Regions from separate parts of the Bradyrhizobium sp. USDA 4538 genome, predicted to be linked through region 4. Evidence: riboswitches for the same ligand, from Rfam matches in the RefSeq annotation. Region 4 holds a riboswitch; each other region holds the start of a gene.
What was found. Region 4 has a riboswitch for cobalamin ahead of J2R78_RS19310 (TonB-dependent receptor). Riboswitches for the same ligand answer to the same signal wherever they lie in the genome.

Region 1 (4,177 bases), 370 kb from region 4:
TCAGATTACTGACCGGATCGACGCCGACCGCGTACTGGCCATAGAACGCGAGGTTCTTGATCGGCTCGTAAACGAGCCCCGCGCGCCAGCTGGTGCCCGATAGCGCCGTCTCGAAACTGTTCGCCGGCGTCTTGTAGTCGGTGCGATCCACCTCGGGACGGTCATACCTGACACCGGTCACCAGCGACAACTGATCGGTCAGCAAGAGACGATCCTCGGCGAACAGCGCGTATTGATTGACGATCGCATTGAAGCCCGGCGTGGTCGCCGTCGTCGTCGCGAAGAACGATCCCGGATCGAACACGTAAGGATTGACCGACGACGCGCCGCCATAGGGCGAGTTGTTGGTGTGGGTGAAGTCGATCCGGTTGACGTCGAAGCCAGCGACGACCTGGTTCGCAAGGCCGAACACGTGACCGCTGAAGGTCGCATCCATCCGGTTGCCGAGCTGCTTCTGGTCGTGGAAGATCTCGATGTAGCTCGCGCGATCGATCAGCCGGGTCTTCGGATTCCAGGTATAGTTTTCGATGTCGCGCCAGTGCCGCTCGCTGGTCAGGTAATACAGCGTGTTGTTGACCTTGATGCCGTCGGCGACGTCCCACTCGGTCTTGAACTGGGTCCAGCTGTCCTGATAGCGGATCGCGCTGTCCAATGCGTTGTAGTTCTTGAAGCGCAGCGCATCCTGGATCGAACCGTTGATCAGCGGCGTGCCGAAATAGCGCGACGGGCTGCGGTCGCCGTAGTCCTCCGACAGCGTGAAGGCCAGATTGTCCGACGCCTGCACCCGCACGGCAGCGGAGACCACCGCGTTCGAGGTCTTGTCGCGATCGACCCAGCCGTCCGACATGTTGCCGGTGGCGTTGATGCGGTACGACACATTGGGATTGATCGGACCGGTGCTGTCCACCGAGAGCCGCCGGGTCATGTTGCTGTCGAGCGAAACTTCGGCCTCGTTGTAGGGCGTATTGAGCGGTTTCTTCGGGATCACGTTGATGACGCCGCCGATCGCGCCTTCGCCGTACAGCACCGAGGCCGGGCCGCGCAGCACTTCGATGCGCTGCGTCGACCAGGTGTCGTAGGGGAACGTCAGCGTGCCGGAGCCGATATAGAAGCGCGTGCCGTCATACAGCGTCATCACCGAGTTGCTGCCGGCAAAGCCGCGGGTGCTGAACGACAGGCCGCCATTGCCGGGTGCCGGCGTTGCGATGAAGCCAGCCGCGTCCTGGGTGACGGCATCGAGCACATTATGCTGGCCGCGTTCAGCGATGGTCTGCGCCGTGATGATCTCGACGCTGGCCGGCGTCTGCAGCGGCGTCAGATTGAGACGACTGCCGGTGCCGCCCTGCGTGGTGGCATTGAGCGTCGGCGATGCCGATCCCGGTACGCCCGACGCTGCGACGCGCGGCGCGTTGCCGGTTGTTGCGATCGTCGCGGGCCTCGGCCGCGCCGCGGCGGCCACGGCACGGCTTCGCGCCGCGGGCTTCGGCCTTGCCACAGCGGAAGGCGCGACCTCAATCGGATCGAGCCTGGTTGGTGGAGGCGTTTGTGCCGAGCCTTCGGCCGGCAACAGCAGCGATGACAGGGAGCAGAGAAGACCGAGGCGCCATTTGCGCGCAACGGGAGAGGACGGAGACATGAAAAGGACTCGCGGTAACGTGGCACGTCACCGCGAACGCGGACTGGCGCATTGCCCAAAAGGCAGTGCTCCGATCCCACCAGGACGCCCCCGCCCGATGTGCTCGCGTGTGACCACGACTGACGGCAGGTCTCCTGGCTCACGGGTCATCGCCTGTCGACGCCTTCCCGGGCCGATGGCCCAGTGGCAATTTGACGAAAGGCTCGCCGTTTACAGTTGCGGGGACAGCTGCGGCATTGGGGTTACCCTCGCACCGCATTCCCTTTTGATCCCCGAAGGGAACCGTCGGCAAAAACGATAGGTGCTGGCTGCAGGGCTGTCAATTCGATGCGATTGTCGCACACATGCTTTGCGAGATGCTGCTGCGGCGATGACACAGCGACGTCGAGGGCTGACGCCGAAAGGCAACCCGTCATCCTGAGGAGCGCGGCACGCGCGTCTCGAAGGATGCACGGCCCGGCTGGTGGCCGATTCATCCTTCGAGACGCTGCTTCGCGGCTCCTCAAGATGACGGGAAACGTAGGTTCGCGTCACTGAGCCTCGACACATCCCTGCATCACCTCATCAATCTCCGCGCGCGACAGCGCACCCATCTCGGCGATGAACACGATGCGCGTGCGCGGCACGCCGGGCGACGGCACGCCGCCCGCAGCCAGGGTCGCGCGGCCGCCGGCGAGTTGAAGCACGGTCAGCCGCCCGGGCTGCTCCACCGTCTCGAACAATCCCTTCGCCCGCGCCAGCTTCGGCGCCAGTCTGCCGATCGCCTGCTGCAAGCGCGGCAGCACGACGGGCCGCTCCGAGGTCCAGCTCAGCGTCTCGAAGCGATCGGACGCCGGCCGTCGCGGCGCGGTCTCGCGCGGAGCCGGCACATGATCGAGGTCCGTCGGGAACAGCAGCGCGGCCGGCACCTCGCCATGCAAGGCATCAACCACCACGGCCGCCGGACGCGCCGCGCGCACGGCGTCGCGGATCGCGGCGCACGCAGCGGCGTCAGTCAGATCGACCTTGCTCAGCGCCACCACATCCGCCGCCCGGAGCTGCGAGCGCAGCAGCGCATCGTTCAGCATCGCCGCAGGTTGCGTCGCGTCGACCACGCACAGCACCGTCTCCAGCGGCGCCTCCTTCCAGATCACGGGATCCATCAGGTTGCGCACGATGTCGGCGGGATCGGCGATCCCGCTGGTCTCGATCACGATGAATTCGGGACGCGGATCACGCCGCAGCAAGGTTGCGAGCGTGCGCAGCAGGTCGCCCTCCAGTGTGCAGCAGATGCAGCCATTGCTCAGGCTGACCACGCCGTCGCCGGCGCCGGCGATCAGCTCGGCGTCGATATTGATCGCACCGAAATCGTTGACCACGGCGGCGATGCGCCGCCCTTGCGCATGCGCCAGCAGATGGTTGACGACGGTGGTCTTGCCCGCCCCGAGAAAGCCCGCGACCAGCAGGATCGGGACCGGCACATTAGCCTCCGGTGACGGGCCGGCGCACCGGCCGGCCGGGACGCGCCGCGACATCGAGCACACCATCGCTGATCAGCGGCTGGCCGCTGACCACGAGATGCCGCACGCCCTCCGCCGGACGATTCATCGCGGAGAAGGTCGCGCGATCGCTCAACGTCTCGTAGTCGAACACCACGACATCGGCGTCGGCGCCGACCTGCAGCCGGCCCTTGGCCCGCATCGCCGGCGTGCTCGCCGACAGGATCTCGGCCGGGATCAGCGCGCATTTGCGGATGCCCTCGAGCAGCGACACCTTCTTGCGCTCGCGCACCCATTCGCGGATGAAGCGGGTGAAGCAGCCCGCCGAGCGCGGATGCGAGGTGGCATCGTCCGGCAGCGGCCAGGCGTCGCCGCTGTAGGGACGGCCGTCCGACAGCGTCCACGGCATCGCGTCGGAGGCGATTGCGCCGCCCGGATACAGCACCGCCATGTCGAGCAGATCGCGATGATGCGCGTTGTTCTCGATGTCGAGCACATGCCACAGTACCAAGGTCGAGGGCTCTTCGGCCTGTGCCGCCAGCAGCTCCTCGCGACTGCCGAAACGGTGACCGTCGGTCACGCGCTGCACCGAATCATAACCGAGGCCGTTGCGCTCCTCGAATTTCGGATCGCTGAAGAAGGTCGCCGCCAGCACGGTCGAGCCGGTGCCGTAGGGATAGGCCTCCACCGTGATCGGCAGGCCCTGCGCCTGCGCTTTCGCGATCAGCCCAACACAGCGTTCGATATCGGTCTTGCTCGACGAGTTGAAGTGGCAGATGTGCATATGCGCGCCGGTGGCGCCCGCGTAGCCGATCAGGCGGATATAGGCCTCGGCCGCGCTCTCGGGATCGATCCGCGACATGTAGGCGACGTGGGTAAAGGTCGGCACCGCATGATCCGCCGCGAGCTGGCACACCGCGGTCAATTCCTGCACGCCGGCGCCCGGCGCATAGGCGTTGAGAATGCCGATGCCGATGCCGCCCTCGTTCAGTCCGTTGGCGAGGCGCTCCAGGATGCCGCCGACCTCGCCTTCGGTCGCGACGTTTTCGATCCAGCGGCGATC
Region 2 (4,177 bases), 2.2 Mb from region 4:
CAGCTTTGTATGGTTGCGTTGACTTGGCCTGGTGCAATTCCCGTCTGCCGATCCGCAGCATTCGTTGATTTGGTCTAACGATCTCGCAAGATCTCCGGAGCATCTCAAGATGGGGCACTGGTTTCGCGCTCGATGATCATCAGGTGACGAAGGCTCGTCAGCTTTCGGTCAGCTTGCGTTTCTAGGGTGCTGGCCCATTCGCGCTCACGAAGGTGCCAATCTCATCACGTGACAAAACGGTTCTTCTCATGTTGCCTGCCGTTGCCTCGATCTCTCTCAACCCGGCTGAATGGTTCTCCAGCGGCTGTTTATCGGTGCGGGACCAGTTTCATGATAGTCTTGCGCAGGCAGCTTCGAAGCAAGGTGCAGCTTCGTGGGCCTGCCGCCTGGCATCCGGCAGGTAAACCGGAAGGTAGGGATCATTTCGATTCGGCCTTGACGAACCTGTGGGGTGTTGGCGATCGCGTCATTCAGGTTTCGCTCATCTCCAAGGGCGCCGGCGCCGTCAGCTTATCTCTGAATAAGCTTCTATCGGTGGGCTGAGCGGGCTGATGGTTTCTTCGCACAACAGCAGGATCGCTCGCGCCGCGACGCGCAGAGGGGGTGATGCGCTTGTTCACTTGCCACTTCTGCTACCGCATCGGCGGATGTAAGGGCCTACACCCTATATAACCAAAGTGCAGGCGGGTACGAAGGCAACAGCCGTCGAGCTGCTTGCAAATGAGAGGAGACATTGCGTTGCGGATAGATTTCTCGCGCATCAATCGGTCTAAAGCTGCATTCCACGATATTTATGCTTCGGATGATCCGAGGGCATATTTCTCGGTCCTCGGAGACCTGGATTATATGATACCGGACGTGGCTGAGCCGGTTGTGCGCCAAATACTGGCAGCGAAAGCTTCGGCCACCGGCCTCAAGCCCGTCGTGCTCGATGTTGGTTGTTCGTACGGTATCAATGCAGCGGTGCATCGCTTTCCGCTGACCTTCGCGGGCTTGCGTCACCGCTACGCCCGGCGTGAGATGAGAGCGATCAGCTCTGAGACATTGGTGAGTCTCGATCGCAGTTTCTATGCAGCCTGGCCTGATGTCGGGTTGGCACGCTTTATCGGCCTCGATGTGTCGGCAGCGGCGGTCAGCTATGCGAAGAATGTTGGCCTTTTAGAGCAGGGCATTGTCGCTGACCTTGAAAAGGAGGCGCTATCGATGGACAGCGCGCGCATTCTCCGCTCCGTGGATGTTATCATGTCGACCGGATGCATCGGCTACGTTACCGAGAAGACGTTCGGCGAGATTCTCGATGCGGCAGAGAAGCAACCATGGATCATCTCCTTCGTGCTACGAATGTTCCCATTTGAATCGCTCGCCGCGACGTTCGCAAACCGTGGTCTTGTGACAGAACGTCTTGCCGGCGCAACGTTTATCCAGCGTCGCTTTCGCGATGCTGAAGAATTTGAGAGCTGTTTGGCCAGCTTGGCGGCCCTTGGCGTGGATGCCACCGGCCTCGAATCGGAAGGGCTGTTTCACGCCGATCTGATCTTGTCTCGCCCCGAGGCGGATGCGCGCGCCATGCCTTTGGAAGACATTGTCACTGTCGCCAGCGGCAGGGGACGGCCGATCGGACCCCGTTACGTTCATGTTGAAAGTAAGGAGGGCTTGCAGGTCGCGCTGGAGCCGTGACAGGCGTGGGACCACTGTGCAGCGCGATTCGGTTCGGGGCTGGATGCAAGGCCATTCCGGTCGACGGCGCGCCAGAGCCGATGTTGTTCGCCCGCGAGTGGATAACGAATTCGTCCAGATGCCATTGGTCGCGGCGAGCAGGAGCGCTGCGAATCAAATCAAGCGTCTGGCCGAATTGCTCCTCTACTGACGCGCCGTTTCTTAGATTCCATCAATGCGACGTGCGAGCCAGGAATTCCCTCGACCTTTGCGCAGGCTTGACGGAAACCGGTAATGCAGCCCAACGGCATATCCAATCACCTGCAGCAGAAGCCGACAGCGGCGACAAAGTCGTCCGGGCTTCGGTATGTTTTTGCGTTTCAATCTGGATCTCCCCAGTTGACGAATCCCGGCGAGTAGTGCCTATGTCTAGCCAGTCACGGTCTTCTGGCCCCAACATTTTGTAGGTCGGAAGCTAAGAGGGAACCCGGTGCGCCGAACGGCTACTCCGGGGCTGCCCCCGCAACTGTAAGCGGCGAGCGGTTGTCATCATGGTCACTGGCGCAGCACAGCGCCGGGAAGGCCGACAGCCGCGGCGACCCGCGAGCCAGGAGACCTGCCGCGACTGAACGAAAGTCCTCGGGCGGGGTGCCCCGTTGGGTCGCTTGCAGCCGGAGACGTTTGACCGGTTTCCTCGCAAGTCATCCGCGCAGTCCCCCCCGCCTAACATCGCGGGGTTGCCGATGTCGCCGTCTTACGATTTCGATCAGCATGGTCATCTCATTGAGGAGCCGGCGCGCGTGAGGTCGCAGCCATTGCAGGCAGAGCCCAGCGCGCCTGAGTTGTGTCTTGTGCCGCCGCCGTCGCCGGCCCCGCTGCCGTACCCCCTTGCGCCATCGCCAAAGCCGGCCGATCTCAAGCTCGATCGGACGCGCGACGACCTGTTGACGCCGTTCGGCAAGCTGACGCTGAGCGACCGTTATCTGCTCGCCGGCGAAATGATCCAGGACATGTTCGCGCGGGTGTCTTGCGCCTTCGCGGATGATGTTGCGCATGCCCAACGTCTCTACGATGCGATGTCTCGGCTGTGGTTCATGCCAGCCACACCGGTGCTCTCCAACGGCGGCACGACGCGCGGCCTGCCGATTTCCTGCTTCCTTAACTCGGTGTCGGACTCGCTCGAAGGCATCGTGGGCACCTGGAACGAGAACGTATGGCTTGCCTCTAACGGTGGCGGCATCGGCACCTACTGGGGCAATGTTCGCTCGATCGGCGAGCAGGTGAAGGGCGGCGTTACCTCAGGCATCATCCCGTTCATCCACGTCATGGACGGCCTGACGTTGGCGATCAGCCAGGGCTCGTTACGGCGCGGCTCGGCTGCGGTCTATCTCGATATCCACCATCCCGAGATCGAGGAGTTCCTCGAGATCCGCAAGGCGTCCGGCGACTTCAACCGCAAGAGTCTCAACCTGCATCACGGCATCAACGTCACCGATGAGTTCATGCGTGCCGTAGGCGCCGGCACTGCGTTCGCTCTGCGCAGTCCGAAGACCAAGGAGGTTATCCGCGAAATCGACGCCCGCCAGCTGTGGCAACGCATCCTGGAGAACCGGCTGCAGACGGGGGAGCCTTATCTCTTGTTCATCGATACAGTGAACCGCGCGCTCCCCAAGCACCAGCGCGAGCTCGGCCTCAAGGTCTCAACGTCCAACCTGTGCAGCGAAATTACCCTGCCGACCGGCATCGATCATCGCGACGAGGAGCGTACCGCCGTGTGCTGCCTGTCGTCGCTCAACCTCGAGACCTGGGACCAGTGGAACGAGGAGCCTGGCTTCATCGAGGACGTCATGCGCTTCCTCGACAACGTGCTGACCCACTTCATCACGGTGGCGCCGGGCGTCATGAAGCGTGCCCGCTACGCCGCCTTGCGTGAGCGTTCCGTCGGCCTTGGCGTCATGGGCTTCCACTCGTTCCTGCAGGCCAAGAGCATTCCGATGGAAAGCGTCGTGGCCAAGTCGTTCAATCTGAACATGTTCCGGAAAATCCGTCGCGATGCTGATGCGGCATCCGTGACGCTCGCGCGCGAGCGGGGGCCGTGCCCGGATGCCCTGGAACGAGGCGTGATGGCCCGCTTCAGCCATAAGATCGCGATCGCGCCGACCGCCTCGATAAGCATTATCTGCGGCGGCACCAGCGCTTGTGTAGAACCCATCCCGGCCAACATCTACACCCATAAGACCTTGTCCGGCGCCATCTCGGTGCGTAATCGGCATCTCGCCAAGCTGCTGGCCGCCAAGGGCGCCAATACTTCGGCGATCTGGCAGTCCATCATCGCCGCCGAGGGTTCGGTCGCCCATCTCGACATCCTCTCGGAAATCGAGAAAGCGGTCTTTCGCACCGCCTTCGAGATCGACCAGCGCTGGATCGTCGAACTTGCCGCCGACCGCGCCGCGTTCGTCTGCCAGAGCCAGTCGGTCAACCTCTATCTGCCGGCTGACGTCGATAAATGGGATCTTCACAT
Region 3 (4,177 bases), 4.0 Mb from region 4:
CGCGCCTTTCCGCCGTGTTGTCGCGCTGATTGCGACGGCGCTGCGCTCCCTCTCCCCGTTCTTACGGGGAGAGGGCTGGGGTGAGGGGCCGCATCCGCATATTCGGCGACAGCTGCGGTTGCGGAGACTCCCCCTCACCCGGAACGCATCTAGCGATGCGTTCCGACCTCTCCCCGCACGCGGGGCGAGGTGAGAAGGAATCATCTCGCTTTAACGCGCCAGCGCGAGCAGGCCTTCGACATCGAGATGGGTCTCGATGTGCTCGGCAAGCGCGTCGAGTGCGCTCTCGACCCTGGCGCCGTAGGGCTGATCAGCCGCCGCGATGTCGAGTTGTGCAAGGAACGCCTTGCGGAAATCGTCCGAGGCGAACAGGCCGTGCAGATAGCTGCCGTGAACGCGCCCATCTGCGGAGACAGCGCCCTCAGCCGTACCGTCGAGTGATGCAAAGGGCCGCGCGCGATCCGGGCCGTCGGTGCGCCCGATATGGATTTCATAGGCGTTGATCGGCTGGCTGGTCGCGGCATGCACCGCGCTGGCGCGCGTCAGCGTCTTCTGTTCGGTCATGGTGGTTGCGACATCGAGCAGCCCGAGGCCGCGTGTTTCGCCGGCGGGCCCCTCGATCCCTTCAGGGTCGGCGACGGTCTGACCAAGCATCTGATATCCGCCGCACAGGCCGAGGACATGGCCGCCGCGGCGATGATGTGCCAAGAGATCGATGTCCCAGCCCTGCGCGCGCAGGAAGGCGAGATCGCCGCGGGTCGATTTCGAGCCGGGCAGGATGACGAGCTTCGCATCACCTGGGATGGCTTCGCCCGGACGTACCATCACGAGATCGACGCCGGGCTCCAGCTTCAGCGGATCGAGGTCGTCGAAATTGGCGATCCGCGACAGCGCAAGGAACGCGATCTTGCACTGGCCCGGCTTGCGCGCCTCGCCGAGCCCGAGCGCATCTTCGGCCGGAAGTTCGCCGGCGCGGACGAACCAGGGCAGCACGCCAAATCCGCGCCAGGCGGTGCGCTCTTCGATCAAGCGATAGCCGTCATCGAACAATGTCGGATCGCCGCGGAATTTGTTGATGATAAAGCCCTGGATCATCGCGGCATCATCAGGGTCGATCACCGTCTTGATGCCGACGAGCTGCGCGATCACGCCGCCGCGGTCGATGTCGCCGACCAGCACCACGGGCACGTCTGCTTTGCGCGCAAAACCCATATTGGCGATATCGGCTTTGCGTAAGTTGACCTCGGCGGGGCTGCCGGCGCCCTCGACCAGCACCAGATCGGCGCGCTGCTTCAGGCGCGCAAAACTCTCCAGCACCGCGCCCATCAGCGATGGTTTCATGCCGGCATATTCGCGCGCGCGTGCGGTGGCGATCCGTTTGCCGTGCACGATGATCTGGGCGCCGACATCGGTCTCGGGCTTGAGCAGCACCGGGTTCATGTCGGTGTGCGGCTCGACGCCGGCGGCGAGCGCCTGCAATGCCTGCGCGCGTCCGATCTCGCCGCCATCGACGGTCACGGCGGCGTTGTTCGACATGTTCTGCGGCTTGAACGGCAGCACGCGCAGGCCGCGCCGTCGGGCGGCGCGGGCGAGGCCGGCGACGATGAGCGATTTGCCCACGTCCGAGCCGGCTCCCTGGATCATCAATGCGCGCGCCATCGTGATGCCCGTCAGAACTCGACGCCCGGCTGGGCCTTGATGCCGGAGCGGAACGGATGCTTTACCAGCGTCATCTCGGTGACCAGATCGGCAATCTCGATCAGCTCCTCCTTGGCGTTGCGCCCGGTGAGCACGACATGGGTCATCGGCGGCTTCGACGTGGTCAGGAAGTCGACGACATCGGCGATCGCAAGGTAATCGTAGCGTAGCGCGATGTTGATCTCGTCGAGCACGACCATGCGCAGGCTCGGGTCCGCGATCAGCTGCCTGGCCTTTTCCCAGCCGGCTTGCGCTGCCGCGATGTCGCGGGCGCGATCCTGCGTCTCCCAGGTAAAGCCTTCGCCCATGGCGTGAAATTGACAGAGATCGCCGAAATGCCCGGTGAGCAGGCGGCGCTCGCCGGTATCCCAGGCGCCCTTGATGAACTGCACCACGGCGCAGGGAAAGCCGTGAGCCACACAGCGCACGATCATGCCGAACGCGGAGGACGATTTTCCTTTGCCGGCGCCGGTATGAACGATGATCAGGCCCTTTTCACCGCTCTTGGTCGCCATGATGCGGTCGCGGGCGGCCTTCTTTTTCGCCATCTTGTCCGCGTGGCGCGCATCCGGCGAAAGATCGGTGCCGACGGCGCCGTCTTCAGCGTCCTTTCCATCAGAAGTCATCACATTCCTTCGGCTTGACAAGTGCGAGGCTTGGACGAATGGTGGTCCTGCGTTGGTTCCTGTCCTACGACAGGCGAAGAGGGAATGCGATAGGGCTCCGCTAAATCGGGCCCGAAGCGCAGCCGCCCCCGCGACCGTGACCGGAGAGATGCCCAAGCCACTGATTCCATACGGAGTCGGGAAGGTGGGCATCGAAGGGTAAAACCTGCTCCGCAAGCCGGGAGACCTGCCAACGCAGCATGTTGTGAAACCGGCGGACGGGGTGTTCCGCGACGGGGAACGAACCTGTCCAAAATCGGTTCGTGTGCCTCATCGCTTCCCGCTGTCAATCCAGGAAGGGCGATGAGCGTCACACTTCATGTCTGCATCACCTGCCGCGCCGGCCAGACGTCGGCGGAAGGTGAACTCGCGCCCGGTGCACGCCTGCATGCCGCGCTTGTCGAGGCCGGCGTGCCCGATGACGTCAATCTGGTTCCCGTCGCATGCCTGTCGGCCTGCAGCCAGGGCTGCTCGGTCGCGCTCAGCGCGCCGGGGCGCTGGTCCTATGTCTACGGCCGACTGTCCGCTGATAATGCCGCGGATGTGATCGCCGGTGCCTCCGCCTATGCGGCGGCGCCCGACGGCATCGTGCCGTGGCGCAGCCGTCCGGAAATCTTCCGCAAGCAATCGCTCGCCCGCATTCCACCTCTTCCCGTCGTGCCGGAGGCCGCAGAATGACCACGCTCGCCAAAATTCCGGTCACCGTCGTGACCGGCTTTCTCGGCTCCGGCAAGACGACGCTGATCCAGCATCTGATCCGCAATGCCAACGGCAAGAAGCTCGCGGTGCTGGTCAACGAATTCGGCAGCGAAGGCGTCGACGGCGACATCCTGAAGTCGTGCGCCGACGCCAATTGTCCGGCCGAGAACATCGTCGAGCTCGCCAATGGCTGCATCTGCTGCACCGTCGCCGACGATTTCATCCCGGCGATGGAGCAGTTGCTGGCGCGGAACGTGAAGCCCGATCACATCGTGATCGAGACCTCGGGGCTCGCCCTGCCGAAGCCGCTGCTGAAAGCGTTCGACTGGCCGGAGATCCGTTCGCGGATCACGGTCGACGGCGTGATCGCGCTCGCCGACGCCGAGGCCGTCGCCGCCGGCCGTTTTGCGCCTGATCCGGCCGCGGTGGATGCGCAGCGTGCAGCGGACGACAATCTCGACCACGAGACGCCGCTGTCGGAAGTGTTCGAGGACCAGATCGCCTGTGCCGATATCGTGCTGCTGACCAAGGCGGATCTCGCCGGGGCGGAGGGGATCAAGGCAGCGAAAGCGGTGATCGCGGCCGAGATGCCGCGCGAGGTGCCGATGTTGCCCGTCGTCGACGGCACGATCGACGCGCGCGTGATCCTCGGGCTCGGGGCGGCGGCGGAAAGCGATCTCGCGGCGCGGCCGTCGCATCACGATGGCGAGGAGGAACACGAGCACGACGATTTCAATTCCGTCGTGATCGATCTTCCGGAAGTTTCGGATGTCGACGCGCTGGTCGCCTCGATCAAGGGGCTGGCGCGCGAGCAGAACGTGCTGCGCGCCAAGGGCTACATCGCGGTCGAAGGCAAGCCGATGCGGCTGTTGGTGCAATCGGTCGGCGAGCGGGTGCGGCATCAGTTCGACATGCCCTGGGGTGCCCGGGCGCGGCAGTCGAAGCTCGTCGTGATCGGCGAACATGCCGACATCGATGAAGCCGCGATCAGGGCACGGCTTGGTGTCTGATGCACGTCGTCTTCCGCGAGAGCCGCGGCCTTGAGGAGACCGCGACGCCAAGGGACCTCGGCCAGGATCCGGCCGATCTCGTGGTGTTGTCGTTTTCCGACAGCG
Region 4 (4,177 bases):
AATGGATCTCGTTCTCGAGATCCATCAGATAGACGCTGGACTGGACCTGGAAGCGGTTGGTCCTGACGCGAAAGCCGCCCTCGACATCCTGCGAGGTCTGGGTCTTGAGCTGGAAATTCTGCGGGATCGGGGCGAAGGTCAGTGGGTCGAATGACGGACCCGACGCGACGCGTTCGTCGACATCAGGCGTGCGGAATGCGCGTGCCGCGCGGCCGAACACCGAGAAAGTGTCGGTCAGGCGATGCTCGATGCCGACATGCAGCGCGTATTGCGTCTCGTTGCTGTCGAGCGGTGCCGCCTGGGTGTCGAATGCGAATGGCGCATTCGGGTCGTAGCGATCGCGCGCCGAGATGCTGGTGTTCTGAACCCGCGCGCCGTAGGAGAAGTCGGTCGTCGGCAACAGGCCCAGCGTATGTTGCCAATAGCCGGCCACGGACTGCTGCTCGATACTGTAGATGTGGAACGGGTCGACGCCCTGATAGGCGCCGCGCGCCTCGCGGAAGGTCGAATCGTAATAGTCGATGCCGGTCAGGATCGTCGACGGCACGCCCAGCATCACGTTCTTGACGCTGAGCCGCGGCGTCAGCGACCAGGTCTGCAGCGCGGCGTCATTGTAGGTCGAGGCGAAGCTGATGGTCGGCACCGTGCCGAAGAAGCCGCTCTGCGTCTCGCGCTGCCGCCAGCCGCCGTCGACGATGAGGTCGACGCCGTTCATCAGCGTCTTGGTGAAGCCGGCGGTGACGCTGGCGGTCTGCTGGTTGGCATAGTCGAAGGGCGTCGCGGCGCCGCGGCGATCGGTGAGCAGCTCGTTCACGCCGATCGACGGATCGACCAGCCGTCCGCCGGGTAGGCCGAGCTTCTGGTCGCTGCCGGTGACGGTCAGGAAGGCGGTGAGATCCGGCGTCGTGTAGTTGATGTTGCCGACGGCGTTGCGCTGGTCGAGCGCATTGTTGACGCGGTAGCCGTCCGACTTGATGCCGTTGCCGTAGAACGAGGTGGACCACGGGCCGGAATTGAGTGCCGCGGAGACCGCGGCCATGCGGGTGTTGAACGAGCCAACTCCGGCCTCGGCCCGCATCGTCGTCGGCGGGCCGCCGACGCCGGTCTTGGTGATGATGTTGACGACGCCGCCCACCGCGTTGTCGCCGTAGAGCACCGCGCCGCTGTTGCCGCGCGTGATCTCGATGCGCTCGATCGAATCGAGCGGAATCGTGGTGAGGTCGAAGCCGGCCTTGTCGACGTCGTTGAGGCGGCGGCCGTTGAGCAGGAAGAGGGTATTGTCGGTCGCGAACGCGCCGAAGCCGCGCAGGTCGACCGACGTCTTGGCGCCGTTCGGTCCGCCATAGGGCGTTTGCAGCTGCACGCCCGGCACCTGCGCGAGGATCTCGGGCAACGACTGCACCGGCGAATGCGCGATGTCGTCGGCGGTGATCACGGCCGAGGAGGTGCCGACAATGCCGGCGAACTGGCGGCCGCCGGTGCCGCCCGTTCCGGTGGCCACACCGGTCCCTGTCGTGCCCGATCCGGCTCCGCTGCCTGTATTGTTGCCTTGCGAGGTGCCCGGCGCCGGGCGTCGCGGCGCCGGCGCTTCGTCAGCGGCCGGCCTGGCGCGCGTGACGTTCTGGTCGCCCGGCTTGGTGACTTCGATCGCCGGCAGCTGATCGGGAGCGGGTGCCTGCTGCGCCCGCGCTGCGGAGACAAGGAATGCCGGCGCGAGCATCGTCGCCGGCGCGATCATCGTCGACGCGAGCAGAAGCGCGCGGCGCCGCCGATGGAAAGGGAAGGAGAACATAAGAAAGGCCTCGGCAACGTCAGTGGCACGTCACCGCGAACCAGTCTCACCATCGTGCTCACAGCATCAGGTGAAGCTCATGCCTGTACTCCCCGACCGGCAGCATCGCGTGTGACCACGGCTGACGGCAGGTCTCCTGGCTCGCGGGTCGTTACCCTTCGTCGCCTTCCCAGGACCGAGATTCCCAGTGGCCTGTGACGAAGGATTCACCGCATACAGTTGCGGGGGCAGCCGCGGCGTTGGGGAAGTTTCCCCGTACCGCATTCCCTTTTCATCTCATGAAAGAACCGTCATGTTCATCTAGGGTTCGGCCGGGTAGCAAAGTCAATCCGGCGGAAGTCGGGCAATGGCCGTGCGGCCACGGTTTTTGTCGAGTGTCGCTTGTCTGCCACGACGATCGCTGTAAGAGCATGGATCCGATGAGCGTGCAGGATTTTGCCTTGGCGGCCGAGGTCGCGGCGCGGCGCCGGTGGGGCGCCACCGCGGCGCTGCTCGCGCTTGTGCTGCTGCTGCTGGTGATCTCGCTCGGCATCGGGCCGGTGCGGCTGTCGCCGCTCGCGGTGATCGAGGCGCTGTTCGGCGGCGGCAGCGATGTGGCGCAGGTGATCGTGCGCGAGATCCGCCTGCCGCGCACCATCCTGGCATTCGCGATCGGCGGTATTCTTGGGCTGTCAGGCGCGGCGCTGCAAGGGTTGCTGCGCAACCCGCTGGCCTCGCCGTCGCTGTTCGGCGCGCCGCAATCGGCCGCCTTCGGCGCGGTGCTGGTGATCGCGCTGGGCCTCGCCGATGTGCGCTCCTACGCGCTGCCGGTGGTGGCGATCATCGCCGCGTTCGGCTCGGTGTTCGCGCTGCTTGCGATCGCCGGCCGCAATGCCGGGCTGTTGATCCTGATCCTCGCCGGGCTCGCGATCTCGAGCTTTGCGGGAGCCGCGACCGCGCTGGTGATGAATCTCTCGAGCAATCCGTTCGTGGTGCTGGAGATCGCGTTCTGGCTGCTCGGCTCGCTGGAAGACCGCAGCTTCCAGCACGTCGCGCTGGCGCTGCCCTTCATTATCGCAGGCGCCGCCATCCTGCTCAGCCAGGCGAGCGCCTTCCGCGCGCTGACGCTTGGCGAGGAGGCGGCGCAGAGCCTCGGCGTCGACGTCGGGCGGTTGCGGCTCTTCGTGATCACGGGCGTGGCGCTCGGCGTCGGCGGCGCGGTCGCAGTCACCGGCACGATCGGTTTCATCGGCCTCGTCGCGCCGCATCTGATGCGTCCCGTGATCGGTCACGATCCGGCGCGGCTCTTGGTGCCGAGCGCGCTCACCGGCTCGGCGCTGCTGCTCGCCGCCGACATCGCGGTGCGCATCATTCCCTCGACCTCAGACATCAAGGTCGGCGTGCTGACCTCGATCATCGGCGTGCCGTTCTTCCTCTATCTGATCATGCGCGAACGCCGCGCGCTCGGCGGAGGCGTGGCATGACGCTGCTCTCGGCTGCCGCGCTCAATGCCTCGCTCGGCAGCCGCAAGGTGCTGCACGATGTCTCCCTGTCGTTGCCATCGGGCCATCTAGTCGCGCTGGTCGGGCCGAACGGCGCCGGCAAGACCACGCTGCTGCGCGCGCTGGCCGGGCTGATCCCGTCGGGCGGCGAGATCCGGATCGGCGGCGATGCGCTGGCGTCGCTGCCGCTGCGCGAGCGCGCGAAACGTTTCGCCTATCTGCCGCAGGGCCACATGGTGCACTGGCCGCTGCCGGCACGCGATATCGTCGCGCTCGGCCGCTATCCGCACGGTGCGACCGATCCGGCGCGGCTGTCGCAGACGGATGTGGAGGCGGTGCTGCGCGCGATGCAGGCGGTCGACGTCGCTGAGTTCAGCGATCGCCGCGTCACCGAACTCTCCGGCGGCGAGCGCAGCCGCGTCGCACTGGCCCGGGTGCTCGCGGTGGAGGCGCCCGTGATCCTCGCCGACGAGCCGACGGCCTCGCTCGATCCGCGCCACCAGATCGACGTGATGCAGAAGCTGCGCAACGTTGCCGACACCGGCGTGCTGGTCATCGTGGTGACGCATGACCTGGGACTCGCCGCGCGCTTTGCCGATCACGTGCTGGTGCTCGCGGAGGGGCGGCTGGCCGCGCAGGGCGCGCCCGTCGAGGCATTGTCGGAGAGCGTCCTCGCCAGCGTGTTCCGCATCAGCGCCTATCGTGCCGAATTTCAGCGCGAGGTCGTCATCGTGCCGTGGGCGGACGTGTGATGTGGCCACGGCCTCACCACGAGCTCAGTTCACCTCTCCCGCTTGCGGGGGAGGTCGCTGCGCGCGAAGAGCGCAGCGGGTGGGGGCTCTCTCCACTCAAAGAGCGTTCATTGCGGCACGACCCCGACCCCAACCCTCTCCCGCAAGCGGGA

Region 1: another riboswitch for cobalamin. It lies ahead of J2R78_RS21050 (TonB-dependent siderophore receptor); the one in region 4 lies ahead of J2R78_RS19310 (TonB-dependent receptor).
Region 2: another riboswitch for cobalamin. It lies ahead of J2R78_RS09130 (ribonucleoside-diphosphate reductase subunit alpha); the one in region 4 lies ahead of J2R78_RS19310 (TonB-dependent receptor).
Region 3: another riboswitch for cobalamin. It lies ahead of J2R78_RS01085 (DUF1636 domain-containing protein); the one in region 4 lies ahead of J2R78_RS19310 (TonB-dependent receptor).

Annotation. Positions count from the first base shown of each region.
Region 1 is NZ_JALJZE010000001.1:4,671,054-4,675,230, reverse strand. Features, by position in the region: gene J2R78_RS21050 (TonB-dependent siderophore receptor) at 1-1,636, opposite strand, end outside; cobalamin riboswitch at 1,743-1,938, opposite strand; gene J2R78_RS21045 (GTP-binding protein) at 2,167-3,096, opposite strand; gene J2R78_RS21040 (amidohydrolase family protein) at 3,098-4,177, opposite strand, start outside.
Region 2 is NZ_JALJZE010000001.1:2,089,154-2,093,330, reverse strand. Features, by position in the region: gene J2R78_RS09140 (nodulation protein NolB) at 331-543, shown strand; gene J2R78_RS09135 (hypothetical protein) at 745-1,677, shown strand; cobalamin riboswitch at 2,080-2,295, shown strand; gene J2R78_RS09130 (ribonucleoside-diphosphate reductase subunit alpha) at 2,457-4,177, shown strand, end outside.
Region 3 is NZ_JALJZE010000001.1:256,223-260,399, reverse strand. Features, by position in the region: gene cobD (threonine-phosphate decarboxylase CobD) at 1-29, shown strand, start outside; gene J2R78_RS01095 (cobyric acid synthase) at 211-1,659, opposite strand; gene cobO (cob(I)yrinic acid a,c-diamide adenosyltransferase) at 1,671-2,324, opposite strand; cobalamin riboswitch at 2,361-2,573, shown strand; gene J2R78_RS01085 (DUF1636 domain-containing protein) at 2,667-3,041, shown strand; gene cobW (cobalamin biosynthesis protein CobW) at 3,038-4,072, shown strand; gene cobN (cobaltochelatase subunit CobN) at 4,072-4,177, shown strand, end outside.
Region 4 is NZ_JALJZE010000001.1:4,302,782-4,306,958, forward strand. Features, by position in the region: gene J2R78_RS19310 (TonB-dependent receptor) at 1-1,792, opposite strand, end outside; cobalamin riboswitch at 1,901-2,099, opposite strand; gene J2R78_RS19315 (iron ABC transporter permease) at 2,212-3,255, shown strand; gene J2R78_RS19320 (ABC transporter ATP-binding protein) at 3,252-4,025, shown strand.